2 regions of the Pseudomonas sp. P1_F1_2 genome follow, and region 2 is predicted to be linked to the other one. Evidence: riboswitches for the same ligand, from Rfam matches in the RefSeq annotation. Region 2 holds a riboswitch; the other holds the start of a gene.
What was found. Region 2 has a riboswitch for cobalamin ahead of cobO (cob(I)yrinic acid a,c-diamide adenosyltransferase). Riboswitches for the same ligand answer to the same signal wherever they lie in the genome.
Positions count from the first base shown of each region.

Region 1: another riboswitch for cobalamin. It lies ahead of cobW (cobalamin biosynthesis protein CobW); the one in region 2 lies ahead of cobO (cob(I)yrinic acid a,c-diamide adenosyltransferase).

Region 1 is NZ_JBFUBK010000034.1:17,297-28,031, forward strand. Features, by position in the region: gene AC1D2P_RS12570 (CbtB domain-containing protein) at 1-68, opposite strand, end outside; cobalamin riboswitch at 191-418, opposite strand; cobalamin riboswitch at 596-807, shown strand; gene cobW (cobalamin biosynthesis protein CobW) at 911-1,978, shown strand; gene cobN (cobaltochelatase subunit CobN) at 1,982-5,839, shown strand; gene AC1D2P_RS12585 (magnesium chelatase ATPase subunit I) at 5,982-6,980, shown strand; gene AC1D2P_RS12590 (vWA domain-containing protein) at 6,962-7,654, shown strand; gene AC1D2P_RS12595 (ComEC/Rec2 family competence protein) at 7,714-8,778, opposite strand; gene AC1D2P_RS12600 (NADH:flavin oxidoreductase/NADH oxidase family protein) at 8,907-10,130, opposite strand; gene AC1D2P_RS12605 (MerR family transcriptional regulator) at 10,208-10,618, shown strand; gene AC1D2P_RS12610 (DUF2790 domain-containing protein) at 10,609-10,735, opposite strand, start outside.
Region 2 is NZ_JBFUBK010000006.1:35,098-45,832, forward strand. Features, by position in the region: gene cbiB (adenosylcobinamide-phosphate synthase CbiB) at 1-892, opposite strand, end outside; gene bluB (5,6-dimethylbenzimidazole synthase) at 889-1,539, opposite strand; gene AC1D2P_RS02950 (cobyrinate a,c-diamide synthase) at 1,536-2,864, opposite strand; gene cobO (cob(I)yrinic acid a,c-diamide adenosyltransferase) at 2,861-3,472, opposite strand; cobalamin riboswitch at 3,554-3,788, opposite strand; gene AC1D2P_RS02960 (hypothetical protein) at 3,945-4,529, shown strand; gene AC1D2P_RS02965 (PQQ-dependent sugar dehydrogenase) at 4,597-5,910, shown strand; gene AC1D2P_RS02970 (C40 family peptidase) at 6,032-6,568, opposite strand; gene AC1D2P_RS02975 (C40 family peptidase) at 6,733-7,359, opposite strand; gene hda (DnaA regulatory inactivator Hda) at 7,574-8,278, opposite strand; gene AC1D2P_RS02985 (AI-2E family transporter) at 8,515-9,582, opposite strand; gene AC1D2P_RS02990 (DUF2066 domain-containing protein) at 9,621-10,682, opposite strand.

The sequences.
Region 1 (10,735 bases), on a different contig from region 2:
AGGCGTTGGGTCAGGGTTGTGGTGCTGCTGGCGGTGCTGCTGGAGCCGGTGCTGGTGATGATCGACATGGCGCGCTTCCCTCTGGTCTGTCAGCGGGTGAATAGAGCGCATGGAAAACCCCTGCGATTCGGGCTCGCAGACGTTCAAACAGCGCCCGCCCACCGCGGGTTTGTTGTTCCGTGACCGTAAGGGTCACTGTGTGTTGCGGGCCGGTCTCCGGGCTCACGAGGGGCGTTGGCTTTCGCCGTGGCCTGCAAACATCACCTTCCCATGCCGAACTGCTGGCACAGTGGATTTGATGCTTCGCTCGCTTACCGTTGCGGGGGCAGCACCGGACTGACATGGCTTTGAGTAAAGCACATGATTCACCGGTTTCCCGTTTCACCCTGTGAAGGGCACCCGTAACAAAGCGTGTAGGAGAGCATGGGCGGGGGTTGGCCGTCAATTGGCAAGGGTTCTCAACACGCCATTGTGTCGACGCTATCGCGGGCAAGCCTTGCGCCTACAAGACCGCCCTAATCCTGTAGGAGCAAGGCTTGCCCGCGAAAGCGTCCTGATGGCCGCCACAAGACATTGACCCGCTCCCAAGCGATGCGTAGCCTTGCGCTTTCGAGGTTCTTCGGCGTTTGTCGAAGCTAAGAAGGGAACGCGGTCAATGCCGCGGCTGCCCCCGCAACTGTGAACGGTTCAGTTTCTGCCATGCCACTGCATGCGCCAGCCATGGCGCGAGCGGGAAGGCGCAGCAACCGCCAGTCAATCGACTGGCCAGCCGTCAGCCAGGAGACCTGCCTCGACACAGATTCTCACTTTCAACCGGGCGGGGTGATCCGGTGGCGAACTCTTCAGGCATGCGCGTGCGCGCTGCCGGTCGTCGTCCCGTATGCCCGCCACCAAAGCCAAAGGGCATCCGATGAAAACACTGGCCAAACTCCCCGTCACCATCGTTACCGGTTTCCTCGGCTCGGGCAAAACCACGCTGCTGCGGCACATGCTCGACAACGCTCAGGGCCGTCGCATCGCGGTGATCGTCAACGAGTTTGGCGAGCTGGGCATTGACGGCGAAATCCTCAAGCAATGCTCCATCGGCTGCACCGAAGAAGAAGCCAACGGTCGCGTTTATGAGTTGGCCAACGGCTGCCTGTGCTGCACGGTTCAGGAAGAATTCTTCCCGGTGATGCGCGAACTGGTTGCCCGTCGCGGCGACCTCGATCACATCCTCATCGAAACCTCGGGCCTGGCCCTGCCCAAACCGTTGGTTCAAGCCTTCCAATGGCCGGAAATCCGCAGTGCCTGCACCGTCGACGCGGTCATTACCGTCGTCGACAGCCCGGCCGTGGCCGCCGGCACCTTTGCCGCGTTCCCGGATCAGGTCGACGCCCAGCGTAAACTCGACCCGAACCTGGACCATGAATCGCCGCTGCACGAGCTGTTCGCCGACCAATTGGCCAGCGCCGACCTGGTGATCCTCAACAAGGCCGACCTGATCAGCCCTGAAGACCTGGCCCGCGTGCGCCTTGAAGTCGCTGAAGAATTGCCACCGGCGGTCAAAGTCATCGAAGCCAGCAGCGGTCGCCTACCGCTGGACGTGCTGATCGGCCTGGGTGCCGGTTCCGAAGAACACATCGACAGCCGTCACAGCCATCACGACCATCACCACGACGGTGATGACCATGACGACCACGATCACGATGCGTTTGACTCGATCTCCCTCGAACTGCCGCAAGCCGACGAAAGCCTGCTGCTGGATGCGCTGACCCAACTGGTGGTCAAGCACGGCATCCTGCGTGTGAAAGGCTTCGCCGCGATCCCCAACAAACCGATGCGTTTGCTGATTCAGGGCGTGGGCACGCGTTTCGACAAGCACTTTGACCGTCAGTGGGGCGCCGATGAGGCGCGGACCACGCGCTTGGTGTTGATCGGTCAAGACCTGGACGCCGCGCAACTCGAAGCGCAATTGCGCGCCGCGCTCAGCGTTTAAGCCATGCACCTGCTCAGGACCCAGCCCGGCGGTTTCGTGTCGGACGACAACATCGCCGACCTTGGACAAACCCCCGCCGAGCTGGTGATCCTGTGCAGCGGTGATTCCAGCCTGGCGCTGCTCGCAGAAGCCGCGCAGCAATTGCCCGATGATTATCCCAGCGTGCGCCTGGCCAACCCGATGCAGGTGCAAAACCATGCCTCGGTCGACCTGTATGTCGACGAAGTGCTGCGGCACGCCAAGGTGATTCTGATTTCGCTGCACGGCGGCATCGCCTATTGGCGTTACGGCATCGAGCGGCTGGTGGAGCTTTCCCAGCGGGGCGTGCAACTGATTCTGGTGCCGGGTGATGATCGCCCGGACCCGGAACTCAGCGACCTGAGCACCGTGGCGGCCGGCGATCGCGACCGGCTCTGGCAGTTTTTGCGTCAGGGCGGCATGGGCAATGCCCTGGATTTTTTCCGCTGCCTGGCCACTCAATGGCTTGGCCGCGATTACGCCTGGGCCGAGCCCCAAACCCTGCCGCGCACGGCGATTTACCATCCGAAAAAAAGCCCCGCAGCCCTGAAAGACTGGCAAGCCGATTGGCACGCCGATCAACCGGTGGCGGCGGTGTTGTTTTACCGCTCGCATTTGCAGGCGGCCAATACCGGATTTATCGATGTTTTCTGCCAGCGTTTGCAGGCGGCGGGGTTAAATCCCTTGCCGATTGCCGTGGCCAGTTTGAAAGAGCCCGGCTGCCTGACGGTGGTCGAGGATTGGCTGGATGAAGTCGAGGCGGGGGTGATTTTGAACACCACCGGTTTCGCCCAATCCAGCCCCGAAGCGCCGCACCTGCGCCCGTTTCGCCGCAACATCCCGGTGATTCAGGCGATTTGCGCTCAGGACAACGAGCCAGGATGGCGCGCCAGTGAGCAGGGCCTCGGTCCGCGTGACCTGGCGATGCACATCGCATTGCCGGAACTGGACGGCCGCATCATCAGCCGCCCGATCAGCTTCAAGGACTTGGCGTGGCGCAGCGAGCGCAGTCAGTCGGACGTCGTTTGCTATCGTCCTCAACCCGAACGCATGGATTTCGTCGCCGAACTGGCGCGGCGCTGGATCGATCTGGCGCGGCTGGCGAACAGCGAAAAACGTATCGCCCTGATTCTCGCCAACTACCCGACCCGGGATGGGCGCATCGGCAATGGCGTCGGCCTCGATACCCCGGCCGCCGCGTTGAATATCTTGCGTGCGCTGCAGGTCGAGGGTTATCCGCTGTCGGCCGAGTTACCGGACAGCGGAACGGCGTTGATCCAGCAATTACTCGGCGGGGTCAGCAACGACCTCGATACCCTGGATCAGCGTCCCTGCCATCAAAGCCTCACGCTGGACGAATACCGGCAGATGTTCGACGCCTTGCCCGAGGCCAACCGCCAAGCCGTGCTGGAACGCTGGGGCACGCCCGAAAGCGATCCGATGTGCCGTGGCGGACGAATGATGATCGCCGGCCTGCGCTTCGGCCTGACCTTCGTCGGCATTCAGCCGGCGCGTGGTTATCAGGTGGACCCGAGCGCGGTGTATCACGACCCGGACCTGGTGCCGCCGCACGGTTATCTGGCGTTCTACTTCTGGCTGCGCAACACCTACGGGGCCCACGGCGTGATTCACGTCGGCAAGCACGGCAACCTCGAATGGTTGCCGGGCAAAGGTGTCGGGCTCTCGGAAAACTGCTGGCCGGACGTATTGCTCGGGCCGCTGCCGAACATTTATCCGTTTATCGTCAATGACCCGGGCGAGGGCGCGCAGGCCAAGCGCCGCACTCAAGCGGTGATCATCGATCACCTGATGCCGCCGCTGACCCGCGCTGAAACTTACGGGCCATTGCGCAATCTCGAATTACTGGCCGACGAGTATTACGAAGCGCAACTGCTCGATCCGCGTCGTGCTCGGGAATTGCAGCGCGACATCCTGCAACTGGTGCGCGACACCCACATTGACCGTGAACTGCAACTGGACGAAAAACTCGACAGCGATGCCGACGCGGCGATCTGGTTGCCGCGTCTGGACACCTATCTCTGCGATTTGAAGGAATCGCAGATTCGCGATGGCCTGCACATCTTTGGCGAGTCACCGACCGGGCGCTTGCGCATCGACACCTTGCTGGCCTTGCTGCGGATTCCCCGTGGCGATGGTCGTGGTGCGCAATCCAGTTTGCTGCGAGCGTTGGCGAAGGCGTTCGAGCTGGGATTCGATCCTCTGGATTGTGCGTTGGCCGAGCCGTGGACCGGGCCTCGTCCAATTGAACTGCAACTGATGAACGATGAACTCTGGCGTACGGCGGGCGATACCCGTGAACGACTGGAATTGTTCGCCGCACAACTCATCTCGCAAACATTGAGCACCGAGCGCGGACTCTGTGGGAGCGAGCTTGCTCGCGATGCGGTTGAACATTCAACATTGATGTCGATTGACCCACCGCTATCGCGAGCAAGCTCGCTCCCACAGGTTCCGCGCTGGGCAGAAGTGCAAGCCATCCTCGACAGCCTGCGCGAAGTCGTCGCACCACGCCTTGACGCCTGCGGCCCAGCCGAAATGCGCGGTCTGCTCGACGCCCTGAAGGGCCGGTTCGTTCCCGCCGGCCCCAGCGGCGCACCCAGCCGCGGCCGTCTGGACGTGCTGCCTACCGGGCGCAACTTCTATTCGGTGGACGTGCGCAACCTGCCGACCACCACCGCGTGGCGCATCGGTTTCCAGTCGGCCAACCTGATCCTTGAACGACATCTGCAAGACCACGGCGATCATCTGCGCCAACTCGGTTTGTCCGTGTGGGGCACCGCGACCATGCGCACCGGCGGCGACGACATTGCCCAAGCCATGGCGCTGATGGGCGTGCGTCCGGTCTGGGCGACCGGCAGTCAGCGGGTCGACGATTTCGAGATTCTGCCGCTGAGCTTGCTCGACCGCCCGCGTGTGGACGTTACCTTGCGCGTCTCCGGTTTTTTCCGCGATGCCTTTGCCAACCTGATCCGCTTGTTCGACGCCGCGGTGCAAGCGGTCGCCGCGCTGGATGAACCCGACGACCTGAACCCGTTGGCGGCCAAAGTGCGTGCCGAACGTGAAGCGTTGATGCAATCGGGGCTGGATGAAGACGCTGCGAATCGTCAGGCCGGTTGGCGAATTTTCGGGGCCAAACCCGGTGCGTATGGTGCCGGCGTGCAGGGCGCCATCGACGGGCGTCTGTGGCAAAGCCGCGAAGATCTGGCCGAGGTATACCTGAACTGGGGCGGCTATGCTTATGGCGGCTCGGACGAAGGTACCGCCGCTCGCGAACAATTCGCCCAGCGCCTGAGCCAGGTGCAAGCGGTGCTGCAAAACCAGGACAATCGCGAGCACGACTTGCTCGATTCCAACGATTATTACCAGTTCCAGGGCGGCATGCTCGCCGCCGTAGAAAGCCTCAGCGGTGAAGCCGCGGCCAGTTACCACGGCGATCACAGTCAACCGGACTTGCCGAAAATCCGCACCTTGAAGGAAGAGCTGAACCGGGTGATTCGTTCCCGGGCGGCCAATCCAAAGTGGATCGACGGGGCCAAGCGTCACGGCTACAAAGGCGCGTTTGAACTGGCGGCGACGGTCGACAACCTGTTTGCGTTCGACGCCACTACGCAACTGATTGACGATCACCAGTACGCGTTACTGGCCGACGCTTATTTGCTCGATCCGGCGACTCGCGATTTCGTTCGCGAGCACAACCCGCATGCGTTGCGAGACATGACCGAACGGATGCTGGAAGCGCAGCGGCGAGGGATGTGGAAGGAACCGGGCGAGTATCGCGAGGCGCTGGAGAATTTGTTGTTGGATATAGAAGAAGATTCATGAGGGCATGATCGTTCCCACGCTCTGCGTGGGAATGCCTCAACGGACGCTCCGCGTTCGGCTCTGGGGACGCAGAGCGTCCCATGCTGCATTCCCACGCGGAGCGTGGGAACGATCACATCACCGACCACACACGAGACCCGACATGACCGACACCCCGCATTTCCCGTTATCCGCCGTGGTCGGCGCCGACGACTTGAAGCTCGCCCTGTACCTGACCGCCATCGACCCGAAAATCGGTGGCGTACTCATCGAAGGCCCTCGCGGCATGGCCAAATCGACCCTGGCCCGTGGTCTGGCAGATCTGCTCGCCAGCGGTCAATTCGTCACGCTGCCGCTGGGTGCAACCGAGGAACGACTGGTCGGCACCCTCGACCTGGATGCGGCGCTGAGCGATGGCCGTGCGCAATTTTCCCCCGGCGTACTGGCCAAGGCTGACGGCGGCGTGCTCTATGTCGATGAGGTCAATCTGCTGCCCGATCACCTCGTGGACCTGTTGCTTGACGTCGCCGCCAGCGGCACCAACCTGATCGAACGCGACGGCATTTCCCATCGGCATTCGGCGAAATTCGTACTGATCGGCACCATGAACCCGGAAGAGGGCGAGCTGCGTCCACAACTGCTCGATCGCTTTGGCCTGAACGTTGCGCTCAGCGGCCATACCGCACCGACCGAGCGTGGTCAGATCATCCGTCGACGACTGGATTTCGACAGCGATCCGCAACAGTTCTGCGCGCAGTGGGAACATCAACAGCAGGCGCTGCGCGAACGCTGCGAGAAGGCCCGTAGTCTGTTGGCGAGCATCCCCCTCGACGATCAAGCGCTCGCGCTGATTACGGAGCGCTGCTTTGCCGCCGGGGTCGATGGCTTGCGCGCCGACCTGGTCTGGCTGCGCGCCGCCCGCGCCCATGCCGCATGGCAAGGGGCGAACGCGATCACCGAGGACGATATCGACGCCGTCGCCGACTTCGCCTTGCGTCATCGTCGCCGCGAGCAAACACTGCCGGCACCGCAATCCAGTCAGTCACCGTCTGCGCAACCTCCCAACCCGAGCGAAGGCCAGGGCCAATGGGGAGACATGCCGGCCCAGGCGTTGCCGGTCGGCGCCCGCCGTGAAGTGCCGAGCTGGCCAAAAAAGCCTTAGGCATTCGCCCTCGATCTGATGCGGGGGCGAATGCCAGACCCCGCGCAGGACGGCTGGACAACGGCAAGCAAGGCAAGCGTCACGCTGCACGCAGCGGCTCGATCAATTGGCCCGGAACCTTGCTCAACGGCCGGCCACGTCAATGCAGCGATGTACTGTTCCATCTGCGCACGCGAAGCGCCCATGAATTGTGGCTGGTGATCGTCGATGCGTCGGCCTCGACGCGGCGTCATCAAGCATTAAGCGATGCCAAGGGTTTGCTGGCGCAATTGTTCGACGATGCCTATCGCCAACGTGCGCGACTGGCGTTGCTGACGGCCAGCGGCAATGTGCCGAAATGGCAGGTGCAAGGCTTGAAAGCCTCCAGCGGTTTGCGTACCTGGCTTGATGGGCTGGGTGCAAGCGGCGGCACGCCAGTGTTGGCGGCGCTGGAAGAGGCCGGGCGTTGGCTGGTGGCACGGAAAATACGCTTCCCAGCGGAGCAGCAGCGAGTGTTGCTGCTGACCGATGGACGATTGAAAGAGTGGTCAGTTCTGCCTGCTCTGGATTGTCCCATTTTGCTGGTGGATATCGAAAGAGGAGCGATTCGACTAAACCGGGCTAAACGGTTGGCAAGTGACTTGTGTGCCACTTATTTGCATATCGATATCCCGGAATCCCCCATTGTTTTCTGAGGGTAAATGTTCGGGGCGGCACCACTGATGGGCGATCAGTGGTGTGGGGACTCGCAGATCTAAATAAAGTTAATCAGCCCATCCAAAATGGAACCGGTAGCTTGGGTTTTGATGGTTACGGATTTTTTTACTACTTCGTTAGTGTAGTAGCAATTAACTCGGTGTCGATCGAGCAAGTCGATTACTTCGTTGTGTGGGTGTGGGTCATTCGAAGTGCCGAATTTTCGGTTGTTATGGCTGATAATTGCATGATCAGGTTTAATGGCGAGCATTGCGTTGTTGGAAATATTTTCTCTGCTGCCATGATGTGGGACTTTTAGAAACTTCGCAGATATGTCGGTTTTTTCTTCGATCAGTCGTTCAAATACCGAGTTGTCTGCATCACCTGTAAATAACCAGTCGCCGCTGTCGTGCTGGTGTTTGAATACAATGCTGGCTCGGTTGGAGTTCAACTTTACGTGCCGGGAGACGTAGTAATCTATATTGTTTTTTGAGGCGCCGGCGAGTGACTCACTGAGCGTGATGAAAAATAAATGCACGAATTTTCGCGCAAAGAACCCATACTCCAATTGGCTTTCGATGTGGCGGCGCAAAACCAGTGGTGAGACATAGTTAATTATTTCTTCTCTCGGAAGCTCTATTCCATATTCCGAAAGTATAGTAAGCGCTTGTTCGATGGACGTTTCGGAGGTTGGGAAGTCGTCGAAAATTTTTTCGGGGTGGCGAGGGGGGTTCAATATGGTCGCGTGGGTGCACAAAGTATCTCCCTGTGCGACCAACTGCGGGTGCAAGGTGCTGATCAACTTCCAGTTCGGCTGTTTAAGTTTTTCAGTGGTGTGTTTTTTTAGATAGCCGTATATTTTTGTTATTTCAGGAAGATAGTAGGGAATATAAGTGTGGGAAATTTCTATTTTTTTTGACTTTAATAGTCGCGGAACCCCACCGATATGATCTTCGTGTGAGTGGGTGATTAATAACCGATAAATACCTGGGCTCAGTATGTTTTCAATATTCGCCTTGGCGGGACCTGTGTCTATTAGAAGCGGTGGATCGCTTAAATCACAACCTTGTCCTGGATTCAGAATAAAGGCGTCGCCTTGACCTACGTTTATTACAGTTAGCATTGTGAACACTCGGCTTCCATGGCAAATGATGCGCCTCGTCTTCCGGATTGCGATATTGGGAGTGCAAAGTATCGTCCCGGGCGGGCAGAGAGACGATACTAATATGCCATCATCGTGTCTAGCTCAGGTTACTTACTCATCGCCTGACGATACTGGCGAGTCCGTCGGCTGATGTACAACTGGTCAAGAATCAATGCCCACAGCGCCGATACCTGCGGCTGAGGCTTACGCCCGCGGCTGAGTCGCTTGAGCTGAAACTTCACCACCGCCATGTTCGCCAGCGCGGCCAATGGTTTGCGTTTCCAGCGGATCGGCGGCAACTGCGGGTGACTGTTCTGACCTTGGCGCCACTGTTTGACCAATTGCGGTTCGACGGCCATCGCCGTGCCAATGCCGGCCATGGCGATGCCGCTGTCGAGCACCTGCTCCACGATAGCCAGACGCCGGATGCCGCCGGTTACCATCACCGGCATGTTCGCCACACTGGCCAGTTCACCGGCCATTTCCAGAAAGTAGGCTTCGCGCGCCAAGGTCCGGCCGTCGCGGGCTTCACCTTGCATCGCGGGGGCTTCGTAGCTGCCGCCGGAGAGTTCCAGCAGGTCGATGCGTTGCTCATTGAGCCACCGGATCACCTGACGGGCATCGTCGGCATCAAAACCGCCACGCTGGAAGTCGGCGGAATTGAGTTTCACTGCCACACAAAACTGCGGCGATACCGCCTCGCGAACGGCGCGGACCACGTCCAGCAGCAAACGCGCGCGATTTTCCAGTGATCCGCCCCAACGGTCGGTCCGCTGATTGGTCAGCGGCGAGAGGAACTGGCTGAGCAGGTAACCGTGCGCCGCATGGATCTGCACGCCAGTGAACCCGGCCTTTTCGGCGAGAGCTGCGCTGGTGGCGAAGCGGGTGATCACCTCGCTGATATTGGCCTCGGACATGGGTTTGGGCTCGGCAAACATCTTCGAAAAGCCCCCCAGGTCCAGCGCCACCGCCGACGGCGCCAAGGCTTGTTGGCCGAGGTTGGCCATGGTCTGGCGGCCGGGATGGTTCAATTGCACCCAGAAATGCGCACCACCGGCCCGGCCAATGGTTGCCCACTGACGGAACTGTTCGATATGCCGTTCGTCTTCCAGCACCACGCCACCGGGGCCGGTCATGGCGCGGCGATCGATCATGACATTGCCAGTCAGCAACAGGCCGGCTTCGCCCTCGGCCCAGGCCTGATACAGCTGAAACAAGGCGCGTGACGGCCCTTGGCCGGTATCGGCGAGGTTTTCTTCCATCGCGGCTTTGGCGATACGATTACCGACGGTCTGGCCGTTGGGCAGATTTAACGCTTGGAAGGGCGACATGCTTGACTCCTCATCAGTGAAGCGTAGAGGCTAAGCTTAAAGTTAACTTTAATGTCAAGCAGGCAAATGAGGCCGTGATGAAAATTGGTGAATTGGCGCAGTTAAGCGGCTTGAACGCTTCGCGAATCCGGTTTTACGAAGCTCAAGGGTTGATCAGTCAGGTGGCGCGCTCGGCCAATGGCTACCGGCGATACTCAGAGCAGGCCCTGCAAACACTGATGATTATTCAGTGTGCCCAACAGGCGGGGTTCAGCCTCGAAGAGCTGAAGCAGTTATTACCTGACACCGTAACGGGCGAGTTCAAGCGCGATGAACTGGTGGCGGGGCTTGTGCGAAAAGTCGAGCAGATCGAAGAAATGCAACTTCACCTGGCCCAGAGCAAGGCGAAGTTGCTGGGGGTGATCGAAAGCATCGAAGTGCGACCCGAAGGGATAGCCTGTGATGCGAATGCCGAGAGGGTGCTGGCGTCGCTCAAGCATCAGTTCTGATCGATGCATGAATCACCGTAAGCCTGGTAGCGCAGGACATGAGTGGCGCCCGTGGTGTCGACATAGGTCATCTCCCGTGGGCCGATGCCGCAATAATCGCCGTTGGTGATGTTGATG
Region 2 (10,735 bases):
CCCCTACGCAGAGAATCAGTAACCACAACCATACCCCGCGCTGGACCAATTGCCAGCCACGTTCAATGGAGTCGGCATCCGCCGGCACACCTTCGCCCAGTTGCGGACGCTGATGCAGTTCACCGTGATAAATCGCCGCTCCGCCCAACTCGACACCCAATGCACCAGCACCCGCCGCCATGACCGGGCCGGCATTCGGGCTGTCCCAGGTAGGGCCTTGCGTGCGCCAGCATTTCAACGCCAGACGGGTTTTACCCAGCAGCGCGTAGGTCAACGCCACCAGACGTGCCGGAATGTAGTTGAGGATGTCGTCGATCTTCGCCGCCGCCCAGCCGAATCGTTCAAAGCGTTCATTGCGATAACCCCACATCGCGTCCAGCGTATTGCTCAAACGGTAGAGCACCACGCCCGGTGCGCCGGCCACGGCAAACCAGAACAACGCGGCGAACACCGCATCGCTGCCGTTCTCCAGCACCGATTCGGTGGCCGCGCGGGCGACTTCAGTCTTATCCAGTTCACTGGTCTGGCGGCTGACCAGATACCCGACACGCTTGCGCGCCTCTTCCAGATCATCACTGCGCAGCGCTTTGGCCACCGGCTCGACGTGTTCACCGAGGCTGCGCAGACCAAGGGCACAATACAACGCAAGAATCTCGACGACCCAGCCAATATAAGGCGCCCAGGACAATGCCGTCGCCAGCAAGGTCAGCGGCAACACAGCCATCACCCACGCCGTGACGCCATGACTGCGCCAGCCGCGCCCGGCGGAATTGAAACGTTGCTCGATGCGATCGGCAAAACGACCGAACGCCACCAGCGGATGCCAGCGTTTGGGTTCACCCAGCAGCGCGTCCAGCGCAACCGCGGCGACACTCAATAACGCCACACTCATTGACTCACTCCCCAATAATTTTCATACAGCAACTCACTCAGCGGGCGCGCTTGCGCCCAACCTTCGAGTACCAGCATCGGCGCCGGATAGAATTCCTTGACCGGCCCCAGACAAAGAACCGCCAGCGGCTTGGCCCCGGCCGGCAGACCCAGCAGGTCCGCCAGCGCTTGCGGCTCGAACAGCGACACCCAGCCCATGCCCAGACCTTCCGCGCGCGAAGCCAGCCATAAGTTCTGGATGGCGCAGGACAGCGAGGCCATGTCCATTTCCGGCAAGGTGCGACGCCCGAAGATGTGGCGCTCGCGATCGTCCATCAGCGCGGCGACCAGCACTTCGGCACAGTCATTGATGCCTTCGACCTTGAGCTTCATGAATTCGTCGGTGCGCTCGCCGAGGGCTTCGGCGGTGCGCACGCGCTCTTCTTCCACCAGCAACTGGATCTTGTCGCGCAAGTCTCGGTCGCTGATGCGGATGAAACGCCAGGGCTGCATCAGGCCGACACTAGGGGCCTGATGCGCCGCTTCGAGCAGGCGTCGCAGCAGCTCGGGCTCGACCGTGCCGCCACTGAAGTGACGCATGTCGCGGCGTTCGCCGATGGCGCGATAGACCGCTGCGCGTTCGGCATCTGAAAAAGCGTTGTCGCTCATGGCCGCTTCGCGAGCAAGTCGGCCTCAAGGTCCGGCGCAAACAGCGCGGCAATGGCCGATGGATTGGATGGAAAATAGAAGTGCACGTACGACGCGGTCATCCGCCCCTCACGATAAACCGCCTCGGCGCCGCGACCGCCGTTCGGACTGAGGCCGCGCGCGATAGGCTCAAGCTCGGTGCTGGTCAGGGAGTGGTGATACGTGTGGCCGCGCAGCGAACCTTCAGGCAGTTCGACCGCTTGCAAAGCCAACGCGGCCAGACGCTTTTGCATCACCGCGTCCCCTTTCAACAAACCGACCAGCTCTGCACGAGTGCCCTCGACATCGGTCAACGAGTCGAGCAAGTACAGCATGCCGCCGCACTCGGCCAACAACGGTTTACCGGCCGCATGGTGCGCACGGATTGCGTTGAGCATCGGGGTGTTCTGTGACAGTGCGACATGATGCAATTCGGGATAACCGCCCGGCAGGTAGAGGCTGTCGGCGTCCGGTAATTGGCGGTCGCGGATCGGCGAGAAGAACGACAGCTCGGCGCCCATGACTCGCAGCAAATCCAGGCTCGCGCCGTAAGTGAAGGCGAACGCTTCGTCACGGGCCACCGCAATGCGCACGTCCGCGAGCAACGGCTCGGCAACGATCACATCCGGGGCGGCAAACTCTACCGCCGGCGGCAATGCCACTTCACAGCTGCTGGCCAGCGCATCGGCTGCCGCGTCGAGACGCAAGTCCAAATCATTCAACTCGCTGGCCTGCACCAGCCCCAGATGACGGCTCGGCAACTCGATCCCGGTTTCCCGCGACAACGCACCGTACCAACGCAAGCCTTCGGTCAGGCTGCCTTCAAGCAATTGCGCATGGCGCAGCGTGCCCACGCGGTTGGCCAATACACCGGCAAACGGCAAATCCGCTTGATAGCGCGCCAGCCCTAACGCCAGTGCACCGAAGGTCTGCGCCATGGCAGTGCCGTCGATCACCGCGAGCACCGGCACTCCGAAGTGCCGCGCCAGGTCGGCGCTGGACGGCGTGCCGTCGAACAGCCCCATGACACCTTCGATCAGGATCAAGTCGGCTTCAGCAGCGGCTTCCCACAGCAGTCGCCGACTTTCCTGCTCGCCGACCATCCACATGTCCAATTGATACACCGGCGCACCGCTGGCGCGCTCGAGGATCATCGGGTCAAGAAAGTCCGGACCGCATTTGAACACACGCACCTTGCGCCCCTGATTGCGATGCAAACGGGCCAGCGCGGCAGTGACGGTGGTCTTGCCCTGACCGGAAGCCGGGGCGGCAATCAGTACCGCCGGGCAACAACGTGGCTGATTCACAGCTCGACGCCTTTTTGCGCTTTGATCCCGGCCTGGAACGCGTGCTTGATCACACCCATTTCGGTGACGGTGTCGGCCAGTTCGATCATTTCCGGCTTGGCACCGCGACCGGTGACCACCACGTGTTGCATCGGAGGACGGGCTTGCAAGTCGCTGAGCACTTGATCGAGATCGAGATAACCGTGCTTGAGCGCGATGTTCAGCTCATCCAGCACCACCAGACCAATGGACGGATCGCTGAGCAATTCGCGGGACACCGCCCAGGCAGCTTCGGCGGCGGCAATGTCACGCTGGCGGTCCTGGGTTTCCCAGGTAAAGCCTTCGCCCATGACATGGAAACGCACTTGCTCCGGGAAGCGTCGGAAGAACAGCTCCTCGCCGGTGCTGTTGCGCCCCTTGATGAATTGCACCACGCCGCACTGCATGCCGTGCCCCATGGACCGGGCAAGCATGCCGAATGCCGAACTGCTCTTGCCTTTGCCATTGCCGGTCAGCACCAGCAACAAACCGCACTCGTTGGGAGAATTGGCAATGCGTTCGTCGATCACGGCTTTTTTGCGCTGCATGCGCGCCAAATGGCGTTCGTCACGATCAGGGGTATCGGTCATGGGGGAGCTCTCCGTTGAGGCTGGATAACGGCGGGCGGGCACAAGAATAGACGGCAAGAAGCCTGGCATCGCCCACCGTGATGCCGCTGGATGAATCAGGCCGGTCTCCGGGCTCATGAGCGGCGTGATGCCGGACTGCGCGCCTTCCCATGTCGACAATAGACACAGTGGCTCAAGGCGCAGTTTTCACTCATTTACCGTTGCGGGGGCAGCGCCGGGATCGTGACGTTTCGTCGTTTTACGATAGTCACTCACCGGCTTCCCTGTTTCACTCTGTCGGCCACTGCCACAGAGCACCTGAAACAAGCCGCGAAGGTTAGAGGGTTGGGGGTGGAGCGTCAAATGAAGACAAAGCTGCGGCGAGCGATATACTGCCGCCGATCAATTTACTGACGCCAATCTTGCACCACACTGTCAGCAGTGATATCAAAGCGCCACAAAACCCAACAACACAATTACAAGGGTGAGCAACATGCAAGGCATGATCATCAGCAATCCGAAGCTGGAATTCCTGCGGCCGGTGCTGGAGCGCTGGTTTGACTGTATCGACCGCTACAACACGGTGCGCGGTGATAACGACTCGCCTTATTGGCACGATGAAAAAGCCAACCTCGGCCTGCTCTCCGCAGCAGCCTGGATGGCGGAAATGGTCACGCTGCCAAACACGTCGACGCGCAAACAGAACGAAGAAGGCGAGCGCAACGCCCGCGCCGATCTGTTTATCGCAACCGCCGAAGAGCGCGCCTACCTTCAGGCCACTCAACGCTGGCCCAAGGTCAACAGCCTGAACCTGACGCAGGCACTGCAGGACATCACCAGCGACGCCAAACGAATCAGCTACGCCAGCGACCTGAAACTTGGTTGCCTGTTCGTTGCCCCGCAAAAAGCCCAGCAAAGCGCCACCCCTGAAGAACTTCAGGACATGGTCGACGATCTGCAAAAAGAACACTGCTGTGCCGTCGCCTGGTATTTCCCCTACGCCTATCGCAAGTTGCGCAACGAAGCCGGCAACTATCACCCAGGCGTTGCCGTGTTGTTCAAGGAAGCCCGCGGCTAATCGACGGAACCATCGCACGCTGAAGCTTCTCTATGATTAAGTCAGAGCAATCATAGGGAAGACCAGCATGCGCAAGTCCCCGCTCGCTATCGTCATCGTGCTCGCCGGAGGGCTTGCCGCCTGTGGTGAAACTTCCACCCTGCAAGTCTCCGACGGCACCGGCCCGTCACCCAAGCTGCCTGAACCCAACAAAACCCTGATACCGACGGTGAATATCGCCCCGGCGATCGGCTGGCCGAAGGGCGCGAAACCTACTGCCGCTGCCGGCACTCAAGTGGCCGCCTTCGCCGAAGGCCTCGATCACCCGCGCTGGCTCTACGTGCTACCCAACGGCGACGTGCTGGTAGCCGAAACCAGCGCGCCACCCAAACCCGATGACGGCAAAGGCATTCGTGGCTGGGTCATGGGCAAAGCCATGGGCCGTGCCGGCGCCAAAGTACCGAGCCCGAACCGCATCACCCTGCTGCGTGACAAGGACCACGACGGCGTCGCCGAAACCCGCACGGTGTTCCTGGAAAACCTCAATTCGCCCTTCGGCATGACGCTGGTCGGCAATGACCTGTACGTGGCCGACACCGACCGTTTGCTGCGCTTTCACTATAAAAACGGTGATACCGCGATCAAGTCACCGCCGACCAAGGTGGTCGATCTGCCGGGAGGCACTCTGAATCATCACTGGACCAAAAACGTCATCGCCAGCAAGGACGGCCGCAAGCTGTACGTCACGGTGGGCTCCAACAGCAACGTCGGTGAAAACGGCCTGGATCAAGAGGAAGGTCGCGCAGCGATCTGGGAAGTGGACCGCGCCACCGGCAACCACCGGATATTCGCTTCAGGCATTCGCAATCCAAACGGGTTGGCCTGGGAGCCCCGCAGTGGCGCACTGTGGACGGCGGTCAATGAGCGGGACGAAATCGGCAGCGACCTGGTGCCGGACTACATCACCTCGGTCAAGGATGGCGGGTTCTACGGCTGGCCGTTCAGCTACTACGGTCAACATGTCGACATTCGTGTCGAGCCACAAAACCCGGACCTTGTGGCCAAGGCCATTGCGCCGGACTACGCAGTGGGTCCGCACACGGCATCGCTGGGGCTGACGTTCGCTGAAGGCACCAGCCTGCCCGCGCAATTCAAGGAAGGGGCCTTTATCGGTCAGCACGGTTCGTGGAACCGCAAACCGCACAGCGGCTACAAAGTGATCTTCGTGCCATTCGCAGGCGGCAAACCGACCGGGAAACCGGTCGATGTACTGACCGATTTTCTCAATAAAGACGAAGAGGCCATGGGTCGGCCGGTAGGCGTCGTGATCGACCAGCAGGGTGGCTTGCTGGTGGCGGATGATGTCGGGAACAAGGTGTGGCGCGTGTCAGCCGCTAAGTAACCGCCCCCCAACCCCCTGTAGGAGTGAGCCTGCTCGCGATAGCGTTGGGACAGTCACATCGATATTGACTGACCCAACGCTATCGCGAGCAGGCTCACTCCTACACGGGGCAGCAGCGTGACTAGGGATTGCGCGCCAAGTGCTCGGGTTGCAGAACGCGCTTGGCGCTCAGGTAAGCCCGTTGCCAATAGGCTTTGGACAAGCTGTCGAGCTTCACCGTGCCGCCCGTGGCGGGTGCATGAACGAAGCGGCCCTCGCCCACGTAAATCCCGGCATGGCTCACCTGAGAACCGCCATTGGTAGCGAAGAAGATGAGATCACCGGTTTGCAGACCTTCCTTGCCCACATTGGCGGCTTGCATGCTGATCATCTCGTGCGTGGTACGCGGCAGGGAAATGCCGGCGGCATCACGATAGACAAAGCCGATTAACCCACTGCAATCAAAACCGGAGTCCGGCGTATTGCCGCCCCAACGGTAAGGCGTGCCCACCAGGCCCAACGCGCGAAAGAGCACCTCTTCTGCTTCAGGGGAAGATGCCTGGGAGGAACCAAAGACGATCGGCGCGCGATTCACCGGCGCAGGAGGCGGTGTGCGGCTGGCGCAGGCGCTGAGCAGCGCTGCGAAGAACATGAGTGCAAGGCGGGCCGACATCGTCATAAGCAGAGCATCCTGATCTGGCTGCGGCTTTTTCCTGCTGGGAGTGCAGAAAAGAAAACCGCCTGCGCGTGACGCAGGCGGTTTGCCATCATTAAGATCAGAATTCTAGCGCCTACGCAGCAAACTTCAAGTAAGACTTTAACTTCGCCTTACAACTTGTACGTTTACTTGCGAGCGGTGACCACTGTCGGTGCCATCGCGAGGGCGCGCTTGGCTTCGATAAAGGTCTTGCTCCAGTAGCTGTCACCCAGGCTGTCGACCCGGACGCCACCGCTTTTGCGGCTGCTGGAGTGGATGAACTGGTTGTCACCCAGGTAGATCCCGGCGTGACTGACGCGACCACGACGACCATTGGTCGCGAAGAACAGCAGATCGCCTGGCTTCAGCGCGCTGCGAGCCACCAGAGGAGCGTCCACGTTGATCATTTCGCGAGTAGAACGAGGCAGGTTCATGCCCGCTTCCTCACGGAACAGGTAACCGATGAAGCCGCTGCAATCAAAACCGGCTTCAGAAGTGCCGCCGAAACGGTAACGGGTACCGATCAGGGACATGCCACGCTCAAGAATGCTGTCGGCCAGAACCGGTAGCTGGTAGGCCTTGCCGTCGGCAAAGTCGGCCAGTTCTTTATCGGTGGCCAGTTCTTCCTGGAAAAGAACGGAAGAAGATTGTGCGGTAACTGAATTTTTAGCCTGCTGTTGTTGCTCTTGCTGGGACACTGGAGAGTGAGCAGCGCAACCGAACAACAGGGTGACGAGTGCGAGAGGCACGAGGGGTGCGAAGCGCTTTAGCATGGGCACGACCGTGGCTGATAGTTGTAAAGAAGTCGAGACTATGCCCGCTATCATCCTCATTTGCAAATTCAATCGAACTTTATGTGACTTATCGGTTTCTCGTTAACATCTAAGCGCTTAAGCCCATTTTAAACGCTTGCGCAACCTGCAGCTCTGTAGGAAAGCGGATTTCCTGGCGCCTGAAATATGCCGAAACCCCTGCCAGGCTTTGGTTTTACCAGCCCAGCGTTTCCTTCAGGAAGGGGATTGTCAGCTTGCGCTGAGCTTGAAGAGAGGCCTGATCGAGACGTTCAAGCAGCTCGAAAAGCGCACTCATGCTGCGAGTACCGCGAGTCAAAATAAAATGGCCGACTTCATCGGTCAGGTGTAGGCCGCGACGCGACGCACGCAATTGCAAGGCGCGCAATTTGTCTTCGTCGGAGAGTGGACGCATCTGAAAGATCAGCGCCAGGGTCAAGCGAGACTTCAAGTCTGCCAGCTTCACCGGCAGTTCACGCGGGGATGTCGACGCGGCGATCAGCAAGCGCCGACCACTGTCACGCAACCGATTGAACAGATGGAACAGTGCCTCTTCCCAATCAGCCCGGCCGGCAACCGCCTGCAAATCATCCAGGCAGACCAGTTCGTATTGTTCGAGGTTATCGAGAATCGAGATGCCACGATCCAGCAGCTCGGCCAACGGCAGGTACACCGCCGGCTCCCCCAACTGCTCGAAGCGCAGGCAAGCCGCCTGCAACAAATGCGTACGCCCTACCCCGTCCTTGCCCCAGAGATAAATCAGGCTTTCGGTCCAGCCGGCGTCGGCTTCGCATAGCCGCTCGACATAGCCGAGTGCTGCGGCATTGGCGCCAGGGTAGTAATTGATAAAGGTAGCGTCATCACGCAGACGCACACCTAGGGGCAGCTGAATCGGTTTCATGCTGACTGAACAGTTCCAAAGGAACCGTTAGTGGCCTCTGTGTAAAGTTTGCGAAGTTTATACCCGTGACGCTGGTCGCACAATGCGACAGACCACAAGCAAAATCAAAGGTTTGCGTTAACGCACCGGTTTTATGACAGTTTCTTTGACAGCACCGGCCTCTGGCACACCCGGGATGCAGGCCGACCTGGCACGAAAACAGGCCGACCTCTGTGAACCGTCGACAACCGTTGCAATCAAGGTTTGTCGACACCACCGTACATATCTGAATCCCTATACAAATCTTGTACATGGCGCACCAGCACCATGATCACCGCCGCCACCGGCAGTGCCAGCAACACGCCGGTAAAACCGAACAATTCTCCCCCTGCCAGAATCGCGAAGATCACCGCCACCGGATGCAGGCCAATCCGGTCGCCAACCAGCAATGGCGTCAGCACCATACCCTCCAGCGCCTGCCCGACCATAAACACCGCGACGATCCCCAGCATGGGATACAGTTCGCCGCCGAACTGAAACAGACCGGCAATCAACGCCGCGCCAATCCCGATGACAAACCCCATGTACGGCACGATCGCGGCCAGACCGGCAATCAGGCCGATCAGCAGCCCCAACTCCAGCCCCACCAGCATCAGGCCCGACGCGTAGATCACGCCCAAAGCCACCATCACCAGCAATTGCCCACGCACGAACGCACCGAGCACTTCGTGACATTCACCGGCGAGCTCGACGACGCGCTCTTCACGATCGCGCGGCAGCAGGCTGCGGATTTTTGCCATCATCAGGTCCCAGTCCCGCAGCAGGTAAAAACTTACCACCGGGATCAACACCAGATTGGCCAACCAGCCAATCAATGCAAGACCGGACGCTGTGGCCTGGCTCAACACCACACCGACAATATCGCTGGTCTGCCCCATGTGTTCACTGATCGCGGCCTTGAGCTTGTCGAATTTCCAGAACCCCTCCGACAACCCGAACTTCGACTGCGCCCACGGCAATGCGGTGTGCTGCAGCCAGTCGAGCATTTGCGGCGCCAGCTCATACAAACGAAACAACTGCCTGGCCAGCAGCGGCACCAACACCAGCAGCAGCGTGGTGAAAATCAACGTGAACAGTGCGAACACCGCCACCACGCCCCACGTCCTTGAAAGTCCGGCTTTCTCCAGCCGATCCACCAGCGGATCGAACAGATAGGCCAGCAGCAACGCCACCAGGAACGGTGTCAGGATCGGATGCAACAGCCAGATAAACGCGCAGAGCAGAACCACTCCACCCAACCAGAACCAACGCCGCGTATCGGCCATGTACCACTCCATATGCATCTATATAAAGAAAGAAAACCTTACCAACGGAAGCGCAATTGCGGCACCGGTGCCGGCGCTGGGGCCGCGGCAGGCGTCGCACCCTGCGCCACGGGCTGAACCGGCGCAACGGGCGCGGGCACTTCACCGGCGGGCATTTCCTGCAACTTCGCCAGCGACAACTGCGAGCGCAATTGCTCGGCACTGCCGTTAACCCGATAAAGAATGCGATCACCGTCAACACTTTGCAGACGCGCGCCAAAAGGGTCGAGCAATCGCCCCAGCGCCGCATAGCGCTCCAGGTTCATGCCCTGCACTTCCAGCAATTGCTCGCCAGAAGCGCCCGGCTTGACAACAAACCGTGGCGCCAGTCGCTCGCTGACCGCCAGCATCACAGCGTCAGCCACAGCGGCCTGATCCGCGCCCTGTACGTTGCCCGCTTCCTTCTTGTCGCCCATCCACAAATTCCATTTGGCCTGCCACTGGCCGCCCTCTTCGCGGGCATGCACGGCGAGCAAGGCGTCAGCGTTGTAACGTTCCGAGACCCCGCGCAGTGGCGTTGCGTCGGTGCCTTCCAGGTTGGGCGCCGTAGCGACCAGTTGCTCACTCAGGTCCGCCAGCGGCAAACGCAGCGGCAAACCACGGTGCTGCGCCGCTCGACGCAACGGTGTAGCGGCGGCCTGGCCATCGCCCACCAAACTTGAACCCTCGGTGGCATCGTTCAACCACCAACCGAGGATCGACGGTCGATTGGCACCCCACAACGACAACCCGGCACGACGCAATGCTTGCTCGGTAGTGTTCGGATCAAAATCGACCTTCAGTACTTCTGGAGGGCCCGCGTCAAAACCAAATTGGCTGATGATTTGCTGCGGATCTTTGCGCAGGGCTGCCAACCCCGGACTCTGCACCGCCTTGGGATCGCCGGTCAGACGCAACACCAGCGTGTCCAGCGCCCGCTGGATCGCTTGATCACGCTCCGCGGGCGCCTGACTGGTGACAGGCTCGCGCACCTGATAAAGGCCTTTCACGTTTTCGGCATGACTCGTGAGGCTGATCAGGGAAAAACAGCTCAAACACAACAATTTAGAAAAAAAACGCATGGAAGATTCCTGACGACAAGAGCGGCTGGAACAGACCGCATGAAGACGATCGA